DNA from 3 places in the Arthrobacter sp. NPDC058192 genome. Region 3 is predicted to be linked to each of the others. Evidence: predicted binding sites of a transcription regulator. Region 3 holds the regulator's gene; each other region holds the start of a gene.
What was found. The regulator LexA, encoded in region 3, represses DNA repair genes until DNA is damaged. The targets are predictions, from matches to a motif close to TCGAACANNTGTTCGA.

Region 1 (6,246 bases), on a different contig from region 3:
GTGCCTGCCCGCGCCGGTGGGGCGGGCAGGCCATGCTGATGGAGGTGGGGTCAGCAGCAGCCCTGCTCGTCATCGCAGCAGTCGTCGCCGCAGCCGGCGTCGTCGCAGCAGCCGGTGGTCATGGTGTCTCACCCCCTCCCCTGCTCGTGTTGGCTATGCGGTTGCCGGGGTCAGCGAGGCGATAAGCGCTTCGACTCTGCCCTTGATCTCGTCGCGGATGGGCCGGACCGAGTCGACGCCCTTCCCGGCCGGGTCTTCCAGGACCCAGTCCTCGTAGCGTTTGCCCGGGTAGTAGGGGCATTCATCGCCGCAGCCCATCGTGATCACGACGTCGGAGTCCTTGACGGCCTCGGTGGTGAGGATCTTAGGGGTCTCGGCCGACATGTCGATGCCGATCTCGGCCATCGCTTCGAGGGCCGCGGGGTTGACCTTGTCCGCGGGCTGGGACCCGGCGGAACGGACCTCGATCTCCCCCTTGCCGAGGGTGGTGAGGAACGCGGCGGCCATCTGGGAGCGGCCGGCGTTGTGGACGCAGACGAACAGGACGGAGGGCTTGTGGCTCATGAGAGCACCTTTCGATCAGCCGCGGCGGCCGCGGCGGAAGTAACAAGGGTGGGGTAAAGGACGCGGACCAGGACGAAGCCGGCGGCGCCGCCGGCCAGCTGCGCGAAAATGAAGCCTGGGGCTGCTGAGGGTGCGATCCCGGCGAAGGTGTCAGTGATCGTCCGTGCGACCGTGACGGCGGGGTTGGCGAAGCTGGTGGAGCTGGTGAACCAGTACGCGGCCGTGATGTAGCCGCCGACGGCGAACGCGACCCGGTCGGTCCTGCCAGAGCGGACCGTGCCGAAGATGATCAGCACCAGCCCCGCTGTGGCAATCCCTTCGCCGAGCCAGAGTCCGGCCCCGGCGCGTTCATGCGTGGAGAACGTGACCGCGTCCAGCCCGAACATCAGGTTCGCGGCCACTGCGCCGGCCAGGCCGCCCAGGAACTGGCCGGCGATCAGGCCTGCCGCGATCCTGGTGTCGATCACGCCCAGGGCCCGCTCGACCAGCGTCACGACAGGGTTGAAGGACGCGGAGACCGGCTGCAGGGCCACGATCAGCGCAACGAGCGCCGCCCCTGTGGCGAGGCTGTTCTGCAGAAGCTGCAGCCCGGCGTCGTCCGGAGACAACCGGGAAGCCATGACGCCGGAACCGACGACGGCCATCACCAGAAAGGCCGTGCCGACGAACTCGGCCGCGGCCCGGCGGGCCAGGACGCTCACGTGGCCTGTCCCCCGATCAGGGCGGCGAGGTTCTGCAGCGCCTCGGTGCGGGCCCGGTAATAGACCCAGACGCCACGCTTCTCCCGGCCCAGCAGACCAGCCTCGTGCAGGATTTTCAGGTGATGGCTGATCGTCGGCTGGGACAGCTCAAAGGCGTCATTCAGGTCGCAGACACACGCCTCCCCGCCCTCGTGCGAGGCAACCAAAGACATCAACCGCAACCGCACCGGGTCCGCCAGCGCCTTCAACAGCGGCGCGATCCCGTCCGCCTCGGACGAGGACAACGGCTCCCGCGCCAGCGGTGAGCAGCACGCAACCGCCTGGACCGGGGTCAACTCCAAAGACATAGGCACACGTAAATATTTACACTTATCTATGTAACGCGCAATCCCTTCGGCGGTCGGTTCGTCTGGTTGGGAGGTTTCGGGCCGCCCTGCGGTCTACGAGGAGAAGATGATGGACGCGCCCTCCGGGGATACAGCGTCCGGTGCAACATGATGGAGAAGTTCTTTTGTCGGCCCGTCCCGCTACACTGAAGATATCGAACATATATTCGAATAAAGGTGTGTTGTGGGCATAATTATCGGTCCCCGCGTGATAGACGCGGGCAGCTCGTTGTTGTCGGTGCTGATCTCCCCGGTCCCCGTCGCGGCCGGATATCCGTCGCCGGCACAGGACTACTTTGACGGGCGGATCGACCTGAACGAGCACCTGATCAAAGACATCACCAGCACCTACGTTGTGAGGGTGTCCGGGGAATCGATGGAAGGCGCCGGGATCAGCGACGGCGACGAACTGATCGTCAACCGGGCCATGGAACCCAAGGACGGGTCCGTGGTTGTCGCGGTTCTGGACGGCGAACTGACCATCAAGCGGCTGCGCATCACGGGAGCCGGCGTCGTGCTGCAGGCTGACAACCCGGCGTACCCGGACATCCGCGTCCCGTCACTGGCGGACCTGGTGATCTGGGGCGTCGCGACCCGTTGCCTGCACCATGTTTGAGGAAAGCCATGTCTAAGCCGACCCCGATGCGGCACATGCCGCAGATCGCGCACGTGGACGTGAACTGCTTCTACGCCTCGGCCGAGCGGGCCTTTGACCCGTCCCTGGAGGGCCGGCCCGTCGTCGTCCTGTCCAACAACGACGGCTGCGCCGTTACCCGCTCTCCGGAAGCCAAAGCCCTCGGCATCCCGATGGGTGAGCCGTGGTTCAAACTGGCCCCGCGGGCCAAGGAGTGGGGCCTCGTTGCCCGCTCCAGCAACTACGAGCTCTACGGGGACATCAGCGCCCGTGTGATGGAGCTGCTGGGCAGGTACTCGGCCTGGCTGGAGGTGTACAGCATTGACGAGGCCTTCCTCGGCGTCAAAGGTACCCCGGAGCAGTTGCTGGCCCTGGGCCGGGCCATGAAGACCACCGTGCGGCGGAACGTCGGGGTGCCGGTCTGTGTAGGGATCGCCGGGACGAAGACGCTGGCGAAACTGGCCAACAAGTGGGCCAAAAACAACCCGGCCTTCGGCGGGGTCTGCCACTGGGACTCCGTGCCCGCCACAGACCGGGAAGCCTTGATGCGCCGCCTGTCCGTGATCGAGATCTGGGGTGTCGCGGCCCGGCTGACCAAACGGCTCAACGTCCTGGGCATCCGGTCCATCCTTGACCTGTCCCGGGCCGATCCGGTCATGATCCGGGACCGCTTCTCCGTGGTCATGATGCGCACCGTCCTGGAACTGCAGGGCACCCCGTGCATCCCGATGGAGGAAGAACGCATCGGCCGGGACCAGCTCATCTTCTCCCGCTCCTTCGCCACTCCCGTCACCACCGCCGCCGGGATGCGGCAGGTCCTGTCCGTCTATGGCCAGCAAGCCTCGGCGCGGCTGGCCCAACACGGCCTCCAGGCCAAAGTCCTCACCGCGTTTGCCGCCACCTCCCACTACAACCCGAAAGACACTTCCTACCCCTCGGTGTGCCTGGCCCTGCCGATGCCGACCTCGGATCCGGTCCTGCTGACCAGGGCCGCCCACGCCCTCCTCCCCCACATCCACGAAGGCATCAGGTACGCCAAGGCCGGCATCATGGTCACCGACCTGCGGCCAACCGGCAACCAGGCACCCCTGGCCCTGTTCGAAAACCAGCACGAGGAACGCCATATCGGCACCCTCCTGGAAGACGTCACCCGCCGCTACGGACGCGGCTCCATCGGTCTGGGCCGCGCGGGCATCAGGACCGGCCTGGACTGGACCATGAAGCGAGACATGCTCTCGCCCCGCTACACCACCCACTGGGACGAGCTCCCCCTCGTCAAAGCCGCCTAAACCGAACTAACCAGCACGACCGCAACATGAAGGAATACCCATGACCATTACCGAGGCCCCCGCCCGAACCCACAACGTCCAGGTCCGGACCGACCTGTCAGGCAAACCCCTCGCCATCCGGCACGACGGACAGATTTGGCTTGTCGATCCCACCGCCGAGTCCCGGCACTGGCAGGGATTGGATGCCGTGCAGGACAGCAGAGGCACGGCAGCCGTCGTCGCCGGTGACCTGGTGAGCAGTGAATATTGGCGGGTTCAGGTCCGGACCGACTCCACCTCTGCATGTCGGGTCGCCACGCTCCGCCGGGAAACACTATCAACGCAATGGCTCCTCGAAAACATCAGCGATGCCGAAGAAGTCACCGTCGATTGAACCGTCACCCATCAGACTGCTCCGTTTAGCTCCCATTCATGCCGGGAGATCGCGTACTCGACGTCTCCGTGTTCCTCGCCCGGGATCGACACTGGCCAGTCAGCGACGAAAGCATGGAGGCGGTCAGGTATCCAAGTACCGGGAGGTCCAAAAGGGGCGGGCCGTCCAGCTTTCATGGGGGAACCCCCCGCGAGCGCCACATCGGTTCATGTCAGTCGCGAAGCGGCGACCCGACAACGTTGAATCGAAACCCTCCGAACGTGCCGGACAGTAGCGGGCGTGCGACGGTAATGGATTCTTGGACTTCCGGCAGCGTGAGGGAGGACCTGTGGGCCTCCTCGCTCTCCCACAGCTCCATCACGAACACGGTGTCCGGGTCGTCGTCGTTGACTCCAACCTCGTAAGCAAGGCAGCCGATCCGCCGGAGCGTCTCACTGCGCTGCGTCAGGTGGCGCACCAGCTCGTCGCGCTTCCCTGAGACAGCGCCGAGCGTTCCCACATTGGCAAAGGTCATAGCCCTACGGACTCCCGCTGATAACGCCTGGGGTTAGTCCAGGCAGAGGCAGAACGGGTGCCCGGCCGGGTCAAGGAACACCCGGAACGACGTTCCCGGCTGGTGTTGGTGCTTGGTCGCGCCGAGCTCAAGCACTGCAGCCTCGGCGGCGTCGAGATCGTCGACCACGACGTCGATGTGCATCTGCTGCGGTACGTCCTGGCCGGGCCATTGCGGCGGCGTATAGGAGTCGACCTTCTGGAAGCTCAGCGAATCGCCGTACTCGGCGCGGACGGAACACCAGTCGTCGTCTAGCTCGACCTTCCAATCGAGCAGGGCGCCGTAGAACTCGGCCAGGGCCTTGGGGTCAGGACAGTCCAGCACGACGGCCGGGAAGCGTGCGATAGCCATGGCCAACACTCTAGGGCCGTTTCCGGCGGATTGCACCCGGTTTGCTAGACGATATTGGCGAGCTGCCGGTGGCTTCTGTGTCCTGTGGCGCGGGTTCCGCGGCTTGAGCCGGGGAGGAAACCCTCTCCTACTTCACGCAGTTGGGGGACTTCCGGAAGCGTCATCGGCTCCAGTCATGACTGCATCCGCGGGCTTCAGCTTCAGCTCGAGCGTTTCGGCCAAGATGTCCAGGGGCTGGGTGATGTCGCCGAGAACGTGGGCCTCGTCCGCCGCCAAGTCCTCCAGCGCGGCAAACTGGGATTCCAGCAGTGCGCGCGGCATGAATTCGTGGGAACGGGCGTCCATCCGTGCGCCGATTGTTGCCTCAGTGCCGGCGAGGTGGACGAAGACAATATCCGGTGCATGACTGCGCAGGAGGTCCCGGTACCGGCGCTTCAGCGCGGAGCAGGCAACAATCGGAGGTACTCCCGCGCCGCCGTCGGCCTTCGCTGCAAGCAACTCACCCAGCCGGGCAAGCCACGGCTCCCGGTCCCTGTCCGTCAGCGGAACCCCGGCGGCCATCTTTTGCTTGTTGGCTGCCGGGTGGAAATCATCCCCGTCAAAGAACGGCATGCCCAGCCGCTGCCCCAGGAGGGCGCCGACGGTGGACTTTCCGCAGCCGGACACACCCATCACTACCAAGGGAGGCAGATGCCCGCTCATTGGGTCTGCCCGGCATCGCCGAAGGAGAGGAGAACCTTGCCGGAGCTGGTGGAGTCCTTGGCCACCTCGAACGCGTGGAGGGCGTCGGCCAGCGGGAATTCGTGCGTGATGACGGGCTCGATGTGCAGGGAGCCGTCGGCGAGGGCGGTGATGACGTCGTCGATCTCGTCGTTGAAGCGGAACGAGCCCAGCAGCTGCAGTTCGCGGGTGATGGCCAGTGAGATGGGAACCGGCTGCATGCCGGTGGGCAACAGGCCCACCATCACCACTGTTCCGCCGCGTACCGCGCCTTTGATGGCAGAGGCCAACCCGTGGTGGTTGCCGGAGGATTCGATCACGACGTCGGCCTCGACGGCGGCGATGGCTTCGGTGTCTGCGGCATCGATCACCTCATCCGCGCCGACGGCTGTGGCGATTTCCAGCGGCTTGGGGTGCAAGTCGACGGCGGTGATGCGGGCGGCGCCTGCGCGCTTGAGGACGGCAACGGTCAGGGCTCCGATGGGGCCCGAGCCGATGACCAGCGCAGTTTTCCCGCGGACGTCCCCACCCCTGGACACGGCATGCCACGCGACTGAGGCCGGTTCGATCAGCGCCGCGGTGCGCAGGTCAATGCTGTCCGGCAACGGGCGGAGCATCCGGACAGGCAGCGTGACATACCGGCTGAAGGCCCCATCGTTGTGCGGGTAGCGGGCG
Region 2 (6,246 bases), on a different contig from region 3:
GGTTCCGGCTGATCCCGTCCAGCGGACCGGGCAGTTCCGGTTCGCGGGAGGCGGTGGTACCTGGAACAGGTTCCGGGAACGGCAGGGTCTGAGGGCGGCTGAGGTCCCAGGCCATGCTGGCGCTGATGCTGATCCCCCGCGGCCCGGTCCGGCGGGTGGTGCCGCGGATCAGCAGCAGGCGGGTGCCGAACAGCAAGGATCCTGCCTGCTCCTGCGCTTCGTGGAAGAACACCGAATCCACGCAGCCGGTGCCGTCGTCGATGCTGATGAACACCACCCGCCTGCCGCCCCGCATGGGCGGAGTCTGGGTGGCCACCCGGACCCCGGCCACCAGCACTTCTGTGCCGTTGCGAAGTCCCAGCAGCCTATCCGCGGTGGTGACGCCTAGCCGGTCCAGCAACGGACGGTGGCTGGTCATGAGGTGCTCGCTGACGTCCACTGCCATCAGGTCCAGTTCCGCCCGGACGTTGTCCACCATGCTGGGTGCGGGAAGTGCTCCCTTCAGGTTCTTCAGCTCCACATCCCCCAACGGCAATGCCAATTGGCCGTCAACGATCTCCACGCCCTTCCGCTGGGGACGGGCCTGGAGCTTTTGCAGATGCTGGACCAGATCCGCCCGGTTGGCGGTTCCCCCGGAGGCCCGGTGCAGCGAATCGAAGGCGCCCAACTGGGCCAGTCTCTGGATGCTGGGCCGGCTCAGCCGAGAACGGGCGCGCAGATCCGCCAGGGAATCGTAGGGCTGGCCGGCCACGATCCGTTTCAGCTCGGCGCCGGAGAGGCCGAAGATGCCATTCAGACTCAGCCGGATGCCCAGCCTGCCCCGGTCCGGCCCGGATTCCACCCGCTCCACCCGGTACTCGGCCTGGCTCCGGTTGATGTCCAGGGGAAGGATGGGGATGCCCAGCCGGCGGGCCTCGGCGACAAGCAGGCGTTTGGGGTACATGCCGGGGTCGTGTTCCCAGAGCCCGGCCAGGAAGGCTTCCGGGTGGTGCGCCTTGAGCCAGGCCGACTGGTAGGTGGGCACGGCAAAGGCTGCCCCGTGGGCCTTGCAGAACCCGAAGCTGCCAAAGGCCTTCAACGTCCCCCAGACCTTGTCCACCACCTCTGGGCTGTAGTTCCGGACCCGCGCCTCCTTCCGGAAGAACTCCTCCACTTTCGCTTCCAGCACCTCGTTGCCCAGTGCCCGGCGGAACTCATCAGCCCGCGCCAGCCCGCATCCGGTCAGAACGTCGAAGGTCTTCAGGATCTGCTCATGGAACACGGTGACCCCGTGCGTCTCCTGAAGGACCGGCTTGAGATCCGGGTGCGGATAGACCTCCGGCGCGAAGCCGTGCCGATGTTCCAGGAAGGGCCGCACCATGTCTGATTTCATCGGCCCGGGCCGGAAGAGGGAGATGTCGATAATGAGGTCGTTGAATTCCCGGGGCGCCAGTTTTCCGATGAGTTCGCGCTGGCCCGGGGATTCGATCTGGAAACAGCCCAGGGTGTGGGTGCTGCGGATCAGTTCGTAGGTGGGCTCGTCGTCGAGCGGGACCGCGTTAAGGTCAATCCGGCCGTCCTCGGCGATGTAATCCGGGCCTGCCCCGTCCGGACCGGCCGGATGCGCGCCGGCGGCGACCACCTCAGCCTTGGAGGGGTGGAGACGGATCACTTCCCGGACGGCGAAGGCCATGGCGCTCTGCATCCGGACGCCCAGGACATCGAGTTTGAGCATGCCCATCGGGTCCATGTCGTGCTTGTCGAACTGGCTCATGGGCAGTCCCAGGCCGCTGGGCTGCACCGGAGTGCGGTCCAGCAGGGTGGCATCGCCAAGAATGACGCCGCACGGGTGCATGGAGATGTGGCGGGGCAGCCGGTCCAGACGTTCCGTGAGGTCCACCAGCAGGTCCAGCTGCTGGTTTTCGCCAAAGCCGCGCTGCTCCACCCGGTCGGCGAATTCCTTCAGTTCGGGTTTCTCCACGAGGGCTTCGCGGAAGTGCCGGGCAGAAAAACGCCACAGCTGCTTGGCGATCTCCCCGACCTCGCCGTCGTCCATGCCCAGCGCCAGGCCGGCATCCCGCACGGCACCGCGAGCGCGGTAGCCGTTCTGCATGCTCATCAGCGTGACCCGCTCCGCCCCGAAGCGCTCAAAGATCTTCCGGTAGACGTTGTGCCGTTCGGCGCTTTCGACGTCGATATCAATGTCGGGCAGGGTGGCGCGGTCGCGGGAGAGGAAGCGCTCAAAGATGAGGTCGTGCTGGAGCGGGTTCACCTGGCTGACATCGATCAGGTAGTTGACCAGGCTTGAGGCGCCCGAGCCGCGGGCGGCTGCCCGGACGCCCATGGCCATGATCATCCGCGAGACCTCCGCGACGGTCAGGAAGTAGGAGGCGAAGCCCAGCGAGTCGATGATCCGGAGCTCGTGCTTCAGCCGGGATCGCATCTGCTGTTCCCGCTGCCCGGAGATTCCCGGGAAACGGCGCCCGATGCCGGCCTCACAGCGCAGGGTCAGCTCTGCGAGCGCGTCTCCGGCGATCCCGATCACGGACGCTTCCGGGACCACAGGCTGTTTCCAGCCCATATCGGCCACCGGATCCATGCGGCAGCGGTCCGCGAGCGCCTCGGTCTGGGCGAGAAGCCGTCTGAGGTCCGCCGTGCCGTACCCCGCGGCGTGGATAATTTCCCTGCCCAGTTGCAGCATCTGGGCACCCGATTTCAGCCAGCCCTGCCCGTTGGGCTGCAGCAACGGGGCCGCGGAGAGTTCGGGGAGGGATTTGAGCGTCCTGGCGGAGTCAAGCACATCAGCTGTTGCCGCGCCGTCCTCGGCGACATACCGCACGGCGTTGGTCAGCACCGCGGGGACCCCGTGTTCTGCCGCAAGTTTGAGCATGCGCACCGCGTGGGCGGTGCTCAGTGCTTCCCCTGGCGGGCTGAGCTGGGAAACGACCTCCGCGGCAAGGGTGCCCGGCGGCATGGCGTCCAGCCAGCGTTTGAACAGGGTGCGGGGGCGCAAGTACCGGCGGCCGCCCATGGCGCGGCCGACGTCGGAGTCCGGGCCGATCAGCACCGTCAGGACCGGCTGGAGGGTTTCCGGGTGCAAGGTCCGCGAGGCCAGTTCGGCCCTGGTGACGGCCACCGGCACCGTTCCCCCGGCCTTGCCCGTGGTGCGGGCATGGGCGTCGGAGATCAACCGGCACAGGGCCCGGTAACCGGCGCCGTTGTTGTGCCCGTGCGCCAGCACGACGACGCGTCCCCCCAGCTGGGTACGGAGGTCGCCGTCGTTGTCAAAGACCGCGAGGTCCACCCCGACGATCGCCTCCAGTCCCGCCGCCATGCACGCTTTCAGGTGCTTTACTGTTCCGTACAGTCCGTCCCGGTCCGTGCAGGCCAGCGCGGTGGCGCCGTCGGCGGCTGCGGCGGCGGCAAGTTCATCGGGCCACGAGACGCCGTAGTGGGCGCTGAAGGCGGTGGAGACATGCAGGTGGGTGAAGCTCATGCTGGTTCAGCCCTCCGCATGGGGTGCAGGGCGTCGTGGATCCTCACAAGCCGCCACCGCCCGCTGCCGATATGCCGGCTCAGGTCTAGGGTGAGGGTGGGTTCTGCCGCGTCCTCCCCCGCAGCGCGCACCTGGACCCGCCAGATCTCGTGGTCCACCAGCCCCGCACCGCTCCCGAGCGGCGCCCGGCTTTCCTCCGTCCACCACTGGCGTCGTTCATACCAGCGGACGGGCTCAGCGCAGACCGTGTAATGCCGGCCTTTCCAAACGAGGCGCAGGGGCTGGCCTGAGGGCAGGCAGGCCACCTCCACGGACTCGCTGAACATGCCCACACTGCCTCCCGACCCCGTCCGGGCTGGGGCCGGCCCAGTCCCCGCTTCGGCTTTCCGCTTCTAGCGCTTCTTCTAGTAGTTCTTCTACTATTTTTCCTCAGGTATTCGAACATATCTTCGAATAAAACCAGTCTACGCCGGAGGCGCTGCAAAACCCATCTCAGGGGTGGACGGACGCTGATGCAGGTAGCAGGATTGAGCCATGAGCTCCCATAACGCACTCCTGAAGCACGTAAGGATCGCCGCCAAGGAATCAATCTTGGTGGCGACTTTTGATATTGAAGGCAACATTCCCGGCCAGGGCGCATATGTGGTGGGTCTCCTGGCGGCCACCCCGGACTACTCCCATCAGCGCAGAATGGGGATCGAATTCATGAATGGTGAAGCAGTTTCCTTCTTCTGCTTCAGCCATGACGGCACCGAGGAAAATTTCGACCTCAACGGGGTCGAGCACTCGGGCAACACCATCACCGGCCATTTCCCGCTCGCCACGGTGCTGGGGCTGCCGAAGGGCCACCTCATGACGGCGTTCAGCGACGCGGATGGCCGGGACTACCAGGCCAACGTGCCCGTGGAAGAGGCCTTGTAGCCGGCGGCATCTGGCGCACCGGCTGCCGTCGCGTTTTTGTAGCGGGGACGGCCTAGTCCGGCGACCGGTGGAGGACAAAGATACCGCCGAACGCGGGCTGGTCCGGCCGCTGCCGGTCACTGTCGGTATATTCGTTCAGCACAGCCTCGATCCGCGTGACGAGGTCCTCAACGTCGCCCTCGGAGAGGTGCAGAACGAAGCGTGAGAGACTGGCGAGCGCATCCGGCCCCGCTTCCGTCAGCTCTTCCCGAAACGCCTCCAGCGGCGCCAGCGGACCGCCCGGGCCGGCCTCATTCAGTGCGGTGTCCAGGTTCCAGGACCGCCCCGTGGAACGATACGGCTTCTCCAGCGCACCGCTGACTCCCGTGCGGACTTCGGCGGGCTCAAGAAATCCGGTTGTGAGCAGTTGCCGCACGTGATAGAGAACCGTCCCCGGGTCCTGGCCCAGTCGGTCGGCGAGCTGCTTGTTGGTCAGCTCGTGGAGCCCGCACAGGCGCAGGATCCTCAAGCGCAGCGGATGGGCCAATGCCTTAATCTCCCGGGCGCTCGCTACGGGTTTTTTCTTGTCCGGGATCTTCTGCCCTGCGTCCGCCATGTCTCTATCCTACAAACTGATGTACTAAACTCAACCACCTTGAACTTTCTCAATCAATGTGGAATGGTCCACCTATGACCATTCCCGCGGGCCAGGTAAAAGAACGGCAACGTGCGCCGCTGGGTGCGTCCTACTGGAAGCTGTGGACCTCATCCGGGTTGTCCAACCTCGCGGACGGCGTCTTCAAGATCGCGCTACCGCTTCTGGCCGTTCAGCTCACTCAGTCCCCCACAGCGGTCGCCGGGCTTACCGTCACCGCCACGCTTCCCTGGCTTCTCTTCGCCCTGACTGCTGGGGCGCTGGCCGACCGGCTGGACCGGCGCAAGCTCATGTTGTGGGCCAACCTCAGCCGCGCGCTCCTGCCCGCCGTGCTGGTCGGCCTCATCCTGCTGGACTTCGGCTCCATTGCGGCACTCTACGTCGTCGCATTGATGGTCGGTGTGGCTGAAACGCTCTACGACACTTCGGCGCAGTCGATCATGCCCCAGGTAGTCCAGCGCGATCAGCTCTCGCGCGCTAACGGCCGGCTCTACGCCGTCGAGCTCACCACCAACCAGTTCGTGGGCCCCCCGCTGGGCGGGCTGCTGGTGGCCCTCGGCGTCGTTGCGGGTTTTGCCGTGCCGGCGGCACTGTGGCTCGCCGCCGTCGGTGTCCTGCTCATGGTCCCGGGGACTTTCCGCGTTGAGCGGGAGCAGAAGTCGACGCTGCGATCCGACATCGGTGAGGGTTTGCGGTTCCTCTGGAACCAGAAAATCCTTCGCACGCTCGCGGTGATGACCGGAGTCTTCAACTTCGCGTCCAGTGCGGCATTCGCGGTCCTGGTGCTGTTTGCCGTGGGACCGGCCTCAGAAATGAAACTGTCCGAGGTGGGGTTCGGCCTACTCCTGACGACCTCCGCTCTCGGCTCCGTGGTCGGCTCGTTCATTTCCGAACGGGTGGAGGCCAGGCTGGGCCGGTCAAAGTCGCTGACGCTCACGGTCTTCGGGGGTGCGCTGTTCATCGGCGCTCCCGCCCTGACCAACAACCCCTATGTTCTTGGCCCGGTCTTCTTTGTGGGGGGCATTCTGATCGTGCTCTGGAACGTCATCACCGTATCCCTGCGCCAACGCATTACTCCCAACGGACTGCTGGGCAGAGTCAACAGCGCCTACCGCCTGCTGGCCTGGGGCACCATGCCGCTCGGGGCGGCAGCGGGCGGCCTGCTGGCCCAATGGCTGGGCCTGCAGGCCATGTTCGGCATCATGGGAGTGCTGAC
Region 3 (6,246 bases):
GACGGCCGTTCCCTTGTCGATTCCGTCAGGGCTGAAGATTCCTGAGGAAGTCTGCAGCTGGCGCGTCTCACCGGCAAGGTCCACGGTGAGCGGTTTGCGGGTGAAAGGCCCGGCGGGCTGGGCGCTGAAATAGTGTGCAGACTCCATAATGGGCCAGATTAGTTGGCGGTCCGCCGGATTGGGAAACCGGGGGGCAGCGCCGGCGTCTGCTAGGCTACAAGTCATGATCTTGATCTCCAAGTAGCCGGCACGGGCCTGGCCGTTTCCGCGATTTCCCTCACAGCAGGGTCCTAGCGGCCCTAAGCACCGCCCCGTTCCGCAGCGACGCAGGTACATGCCTTCCGCTCCGAGCGCCACCACAAAGTGAGTTATCCACTTGGCGCCCGAATCACTTGGAATCCAGCCGCTCAATTTGGCACTGTCGATCTGGGCACAGTCTTTCCGCAGCATCATCTTCCTGCGGCACTGCATCTGCGCCACTGTATCGCCGGCGCTGAATCTCCGGCGCTGCATCTTTCCGTCACGGCGGACGGCAACTGCCTCACTCTTTCCTCACGCCAGGCGCGTCCGGCGCCTCTCCCTACCCAGCCACCGCTCCGTCAGGAGCCAGTCCTGCCCGTCGGCACCGTTGCCGCGGGCATTCCCGGAGGCCCGCATGACCCCCCGCCGTCAGCCCAGCGCGAATACCGCCCCACAGAGCAACAATGGGCACTATTCTGAAATAGCCGAACCTTCAAAGGAGACCATGACCAGCCACCCCAACACCGGACCCGATTCAGCCGCCCAGGACATGAGTCCTGAGGAGATCCAGGCTGTCATCGACCGGATCCTCTCCAAGGACACTCCCGCCCCGGGCGCAGGCCGCAGGGCCGGCTCCGCCGCCGGTGCGGACACGCAAGGCGGCGCCGACAGCGGTGCCGACGCCGACGGCCAGAAGGGCCTGCTCGGCAAGGCGCAGGCCATCTCGCGCCTGGACGAGGTGTACACCAACTTCGACGGCGACCAGCAGGACCTCGAGGAGCGCCACGCGTTGCGGCGCAAGGCCGGACTGTCCACTGAACTCGAGGACGTCACCGAGGTCGAATACCGGCAGTTGCGCCTCGAACGCGTCGTCCTGGCAGGACTCTGGGTTGAAGGCACCCTTGCCGATGCCGAGAACTCCCTGCGCGAACTGGCGGCCCTCGCCGAGACGGCCGGCTCGGAGGTCCTCGACGGGCTCGTTCAGCGCCGGTCCAAACCCGATCCCGGAACCTTCCTTGGATCCGGCAAGGCGCAGGAACTCAAAGCAATCGTGATGTCCACCGGCGCCGACACCGTGGTGGTCGATGCCGAGTTGGCCCCGTCCCAGCGGCGCGGCCTGGAAGACATCGTCAAGGTCAAGGTGATCGACCGCACGGCGCTGATCCTCGACATCTTCGCGCAGCACGCGAAGAGCCGGGAAGGCAAGGCGCAGGTGGAACTGGCCCAGCTGGAATACCTGCTCCCGCGCCTGCGCGGCTGGGGCGAGTCGATGTCCCGCCAGGCTGGTGGCCAGGTGGGCGGCGCCGGAGCGGGCATGGGTTCGCGTGGTCCCGGTGAAACCAAGATCGAACTGGACCGCCGCCGGATCCGCACCCGGATGGCGAAGTTGCGGCGTGAAATCGCTGCCATGAAGCCGGCCCGGGAGACCAAGCGCGCCAACCGCCGTCGTAATGCCGTCCCGTCGGTCGCCATCGCCGGGTACACCAACGCCGGGAAGTCCTCGCTGCTGAACCGGTTGACCGACGCCGGCGTGCTGGTGGAGAACGCCCTGTTCGCTACCCTGGACCCCACGGTGCGCAAGGCCGAGACGGCCGACGGCCTGGGTTACACACTGGCGGACACCGTGGGATTTGTCCGCTCGCTGCCCACCCAGCTCGTGGAGGCGTTCCGCTCCACCCTGGAAGAGGTGGCCGACTCGGACCTGATCCTGCACGTGGTGGACGTGTCGCACCCCGATCCGGAAGGCCAGATCGCCGCCGTCCGGTCTGTTTTCAGCGAAGTTGACGCCCGGAAGGTTCCGGAAATCATCGTCCTCAATAAGGCCGACGCCGCCGACCCGTTCGTGGTCGAACGGCTCAAGCAGCGCGAACCGCGGCACGTAGTGGTCTCGGCGCGCACGGGTGAGGGCATTCCGGAACTGCTGAAGGCCATCAGTGACGGCATCCCGCGGCCCAGCGTAAAGCTTGAGCTGCTGATCCCGTACAACCGCGGGGACCTGCTCAGCAAGCTGCACGATTCCGACGCCGAGATCCTGAGCCTGGACCACGAGGAAACCGGGACCCGCGCTGTGGTGATGGTCCGTGAAGGACTGGCCGCTGAACTGGATCCCTTCATCAGCAATGACTGAGGCTGCGGTGACCAAAGCTGGCGCTGACCGTACGGACGGCAAAACCGCGGACGCGGACACGGACGCGGACACGGCGGAGGCAAAATCGGTGGACGCCGACGGCGGGGGCGGCGAGGAGTTCGTTCTTGAACTGCTCGACCGTGCCGTGTCCGGCATGGGCGGCCAGAGCCGCGACGGACAGCATGAAATGGCCCGGCAGGTGGCGCGCGCGATCGACAGCGGCGACCACCTGCTGGTCCAGGCCGGTACCGGCACCGGCAAATCCCTGGCGTACCTGATTCCACTGATCGCCCACTCGCTGACCAGCAACAAGCCCACCTTGGTCTCCACCGCCACCCTGGCGCTGCAAACCCAGATTGTTGGCCGGGACCTGCCCAGGCTGCTGAAGACCATCACGCCCGCCCTGGAGCGCCCCGTCAAGGTCGCCCTGGTGAAGGGCCGGGCCAACTACGTGTGCCGGCACAAACTCGAGGGCGGCTTCCCGTCCGAAGAACCCTCCGAGGGGCAGCTGTTTTCCCTTGGCGAGGACACCAGCGTGCCGCACTTCGCCGCCGCGCTCGGGGGCCCGTCCTCCCAGCTCGGCAAGGAAGTGGTCCGCCTGCGCGAGTGGGCCGAGGAGACGGCCACGGGGGACCGGGATGAACTGATGCCCGGGGTCACGGACCGGGCCTGGCGACAGGTCTCCGTCACCTCCATGGAATGCCTGGGCGCGCAAAAGTGCCCGCACGCTGCTGAGTGCTTCAGCGAACTGGCCCGCCAGAACGCCGCGGACGCCGATGTCGTCGTCACCAACCACGCCATGCTGGCCGTCAGCGCCTTCGAAGGCCTGGCGGTCCTGCCCGAGTACGACGTCGTGGTGGTGGACGAGGCCCACGAACTGCAGGACCGCGTCACCGGCGCGGTCTCCGGCCAGCTCTCCGTGGCCATGGTGCACGCCGCTGCCTCCGGGGCGCGGAAGCACACCGGCATCACCGTGGACGCGCTGAACAATGCCGCGTCCCATCTGGAACTGGCCCTTGCCGGAGTCCCCAGCGGGCTGATGCCGAACGGTTTGAACACGGAACAGCTGGACTGCATCGACCAGCTGCGCGACGCCTGCCGTGCCGCGCTGTCCGATTCCAAGGGGGACAGCTCCACAACGGCCGACGGCGGCCGCCAGCTGGCTCGCTCCCGGCTGATGGTCATCCTGGAACTCTGCGAACGGCTCCTGGCCGCGCGGGAAAACCGTGAGGTGGTGTGGTTCTCCCGCAACAGCACCTTTGATCCGGCGCAAGGCTACTCCCAGCCCGACGATAGCGCGCCGGCCTTGATCAACGTTGCTCCGCTGAGCGTTGCGGGGCGCCTGCGTGAGGGATTGTTCGCCGACCACACCGTCATCCTGACGTCGGCGACGCTGGCTATCGGGGCGGCCTTCGAGCCTGCGGCCGGCGGCCTCGGCCTTGTGGGCAGCGGCGCCCCGTGCTGGACCGGCGTCGACGTCGGATCGCCCTTCGACTATCCGAAGCAGGGCATCCTCTATGTTGCCCAGCACCTGCCCAAACCCGGCCGGGGAACCTCGCCGGAGGCCCTGGACGAACTGGAGAAGCTGATCCGTGCCTCCGGCGGCGGCGCCTTGTGCCTGTTTTCGTCCCGGCGGGCGGCCGAGGAAGCCGCTGACGCCATGCGGCCGCGGCTGGGCATGAGCATCCTGTGCCAGGGGGAGTCGAGCATGACGGCGCTTGTGCGGCAGTTTGCCGACGAGCCGGACACGTGCCTGTTCGGCACCATGTCACTGTGGCAGGGCGTCGACGTTCCGGGGGTGTCCTGCCGGCTGGTGGTCATCGACAGGATCCCCTTCCCGCGGCCTGACGACCCGTTGATGACGGCTCGGTCGCGCGCCGTTGCGCAGTCCGGCGGCAACGGTTTCATGTCCGTCTCTGCCACGCACGCCGCGATCCGGCTCGCCCAGGGGGCCGGCCGCCTGATCCGTTCGACGTCGGACAAGGGAGTGGTGGCGGTGCTTGATTCACGGTTGTCCACGGAGCGCTACGGCGGCTTCCTGCGGGCCGCGCTTCCGCCCTTCTGGCCGACCACCGATCCGTCCATCGCCGTGGCCGCCCTCAAGCGCCTTGCGAAGGACGCCGCGAAGGCCTAGCGCTAAAGGGAGCGCAGCACCGAGACGACCTTGCCCATGATCACGGCGTGGTCGCCCAGGATGGGCTCGTACTGGGTGTTTTGCGGCAACAGCCAGGTGTGCCCGTCCCGCTGACGGAACGTCTTGACTGTGGCTTCGTCGTCCAGCAGTGCGGCAACGATGTCGCCGTTCACGGCGTCACCCTGGCGGCGGACCACCACCCAGTCGCCGTCGCAGATGGCGGCATCGATCATCGAGTCGCCGGCTACCTTGAGCATGAACAGTTCGCCGTGGCCCACGAGCTGGCGCGGGAGGGGCATGACGTCCTCCACCACTTGGTCCGCGAGGATTGGCCCACCGGCCGCGATGCGTCCGACAAACGGCACCATGGCCGTGTCGGTGGCGCTGGCCAGTTCAGTGACGGATAGCCCTCCGACGGTGCGGAGGCCGCTGGACTTCCCGACACCCGAGATGGAGGCGGGCCCCTCGTCCAGGGTCAGGGGCATCAGCACTTCCATCGCCCTCGGGCGCTTCGGATCGCGCCGCAGGTAGCCCAGCTTTTCGAGCTGGGAGAGCTGATGGGTGACGCTCGACAGGCTGGCGAGCCCGACGGTATCGCCGATTTCGCGCATGGACGGCGGGTAGCCGTTGTCAGTGACCGAACGCTGGATGGTCTCCAGGATTTTCTTCTGGCGGACGGTGAGGCTCTTAGGGGCCCGTGCGGGCTGGGCGCTCCGTGAGGTTGCCCGTCCGCCGGTGGCTTGTGCTGCCATGTTCGCCAATGCCTTTCCGTTCCGCCCGGTCGCCGTGGCTACTGTCACCGGGAACACCAGGCCTGAAATGTCAGACCCTGCTGATCAACTACCAATGATCGAGTTCACAAGTGGTTGTCTACCCCTCAAAAGTAGGCCAGCCGCAGAGCTTTTTCAAACATTTGTTCTAGCGAGTCTCGACATCGTTCGTTACTAAGTGCTAAAACAGAACCAGCAGGATTCGAAGATGTGTTCGATTCAGAGTTTGGGGAGTCGAACAGATCGTTCGGTTTTATGTTCGAAAGTTTGGCCGGTTGGCGGCGGTAAGTGGAGCACGCCGGGCGGCACCGTATGGTCCAGGAGGGCTCAGTTCATGTCAGCAGCAAGCGCGTCCCACGCCAGTTTGGTTCCCGGCTCTTTTGCCCGCAGCGCTTTTTCGGTCTCCGCCGGCCGATCAAAGCAGCCGCCGCTGCGCCTGACTCGGCGCGGACGCTTCGTCTTTTTTGGTGTCCCGCTGATCCTGCTGGCGGCGCTCATCCTGTCGTTCAGCGGATTCCTCGTTGCTCCGGCCAAGGCGGCGGATTCCGCGGACCAGCTGACGGTGACGCCCGCCATCTCCGTCACAGTCCAGCCGGGGGAGACGCTCTGGGCCATCGCAGGTTCCGTGGCCCCGGAACGCGATCCCCGCGACGTCGTGGCCGATATCGTGCAGCTGAACAACCTCGATGCCGCGCATGTGATGCCGGGCCAGCAGCTGTTCGTCCCGTCGAACTAGCCACCTTGGAACACCGCCTGGCTGTCACAGTTTCAGCGCCCGTGCCGGTTCCACTTAAACTGGTCACGTGACTGACCAGCTTGAGCGCCTCAACCGACTGCCCCTTCGAACCAATTTGCGTGGCCTGCGCCCTTACGGCGCGCCCCAGCTCGACGTCCCCATCCTGCTCAACGTCAACGAGAACACCCATGGCGTCCCGGACGATGTCCGCGCGGCCATCACCGAGGCTGTCAGCGCC

Region 1: ACFVVK_RS00335 (LexA family protein) is a predicted target of LexA. The motif match lies at 1,807-1,822, and genes of this name have one in related genera.
Region 2: ACFVVK_RS14005 (DUF6504 family protein) is a predicted target of LexA. The motif match lies at 3,913-3,928, and genes of this name have one in related genera.

Annotation. Positions count from the first base shown of each region.
Region 1 is NZ_JBHVVJ010000001.1:57,373-63,618, forward strand. It holds gene ACFVVK_RS00320 (arsenate reductase ArsC) at 154-564, opposite strand; gene ACFVVK_RS00325 (aquaporin) at 561-1,265, opposite strand; gene ACFVVK_RS00330 (metalloregulator ArsR/SmtB family transcription factor) at 1,262-1,612, opposite strand; gene ACFVVK_RS00335 (LexA family protein) at 1,836-2,267, shown strand; gene ACFVVK_RS00340 (Y-family DNA polymerase) at 2,294-3,574, shown strand; gene ACFVVK_RS00345 (hypothetical protein) at 3,615-3,947, shown strand; gene ACFVVK_RS00350 (putative quinol monooxygenase) at 4,159-4,461, opposite strand; gene ACFVVK_RS00355 (VOC family protein) at 4,495-4,851, opposite strand; gene ACFVVK_RS00360 (gluconokinase) at 4,984-5,553, opposite strand; gene ACFVVK_RS00365 (L-idonate 5-dehydrogenase) at 5,550-6,246, opposite strand, start outside.
Region 2 is NZ_JBHVVJ010000013.1:66,011-72,256, reverse strand. It holds gene ACFVVK_RS14010 (DNA polymerase III subunit alpha) at 1-3,475, opposite strand, end outside; gene ACFVVK_RS14005 (DUF6504 family protein) at 3,472-3,807, opposite strand; gene ACFVVK_RS14000 (hypothetical protein) at 4,010-4,396, shown strand; gene ACFVVK_RS13995 (ArsR/SmtB family transcription factor) at 4,449-4,991, opposite strand; gene ACFVVK_RS13990 (MFS transporter) at 5,066-6,246, shown strand, end outside.
Region 3 is NZ_JBHVVJ010000022.1:7,112-13,357, forward strand. It holds gene ACFVVK_RS18885 (class I SAM-dependent methyltransferase) at 1-147, opposite strand, end outside; gene hflX (GTPase HflX) at 746-2,368, shown strand; gene ACFVVK_RS18895 (ATP-dependent DNA helicase) at 2,361-4,502, shown strand; gene lexA (transcriptional repressor LexA) at 4,505-5,254, opposite strand; gene ACFVVK_RS18905 (LysM peptidoglycan-binding domain-containing protein) at 5,607-6,008, shown strand; gene ACFVVK_RS18910 (histidinol-phosphate transaminase) at 6,076-6,246, shown strand, end outside.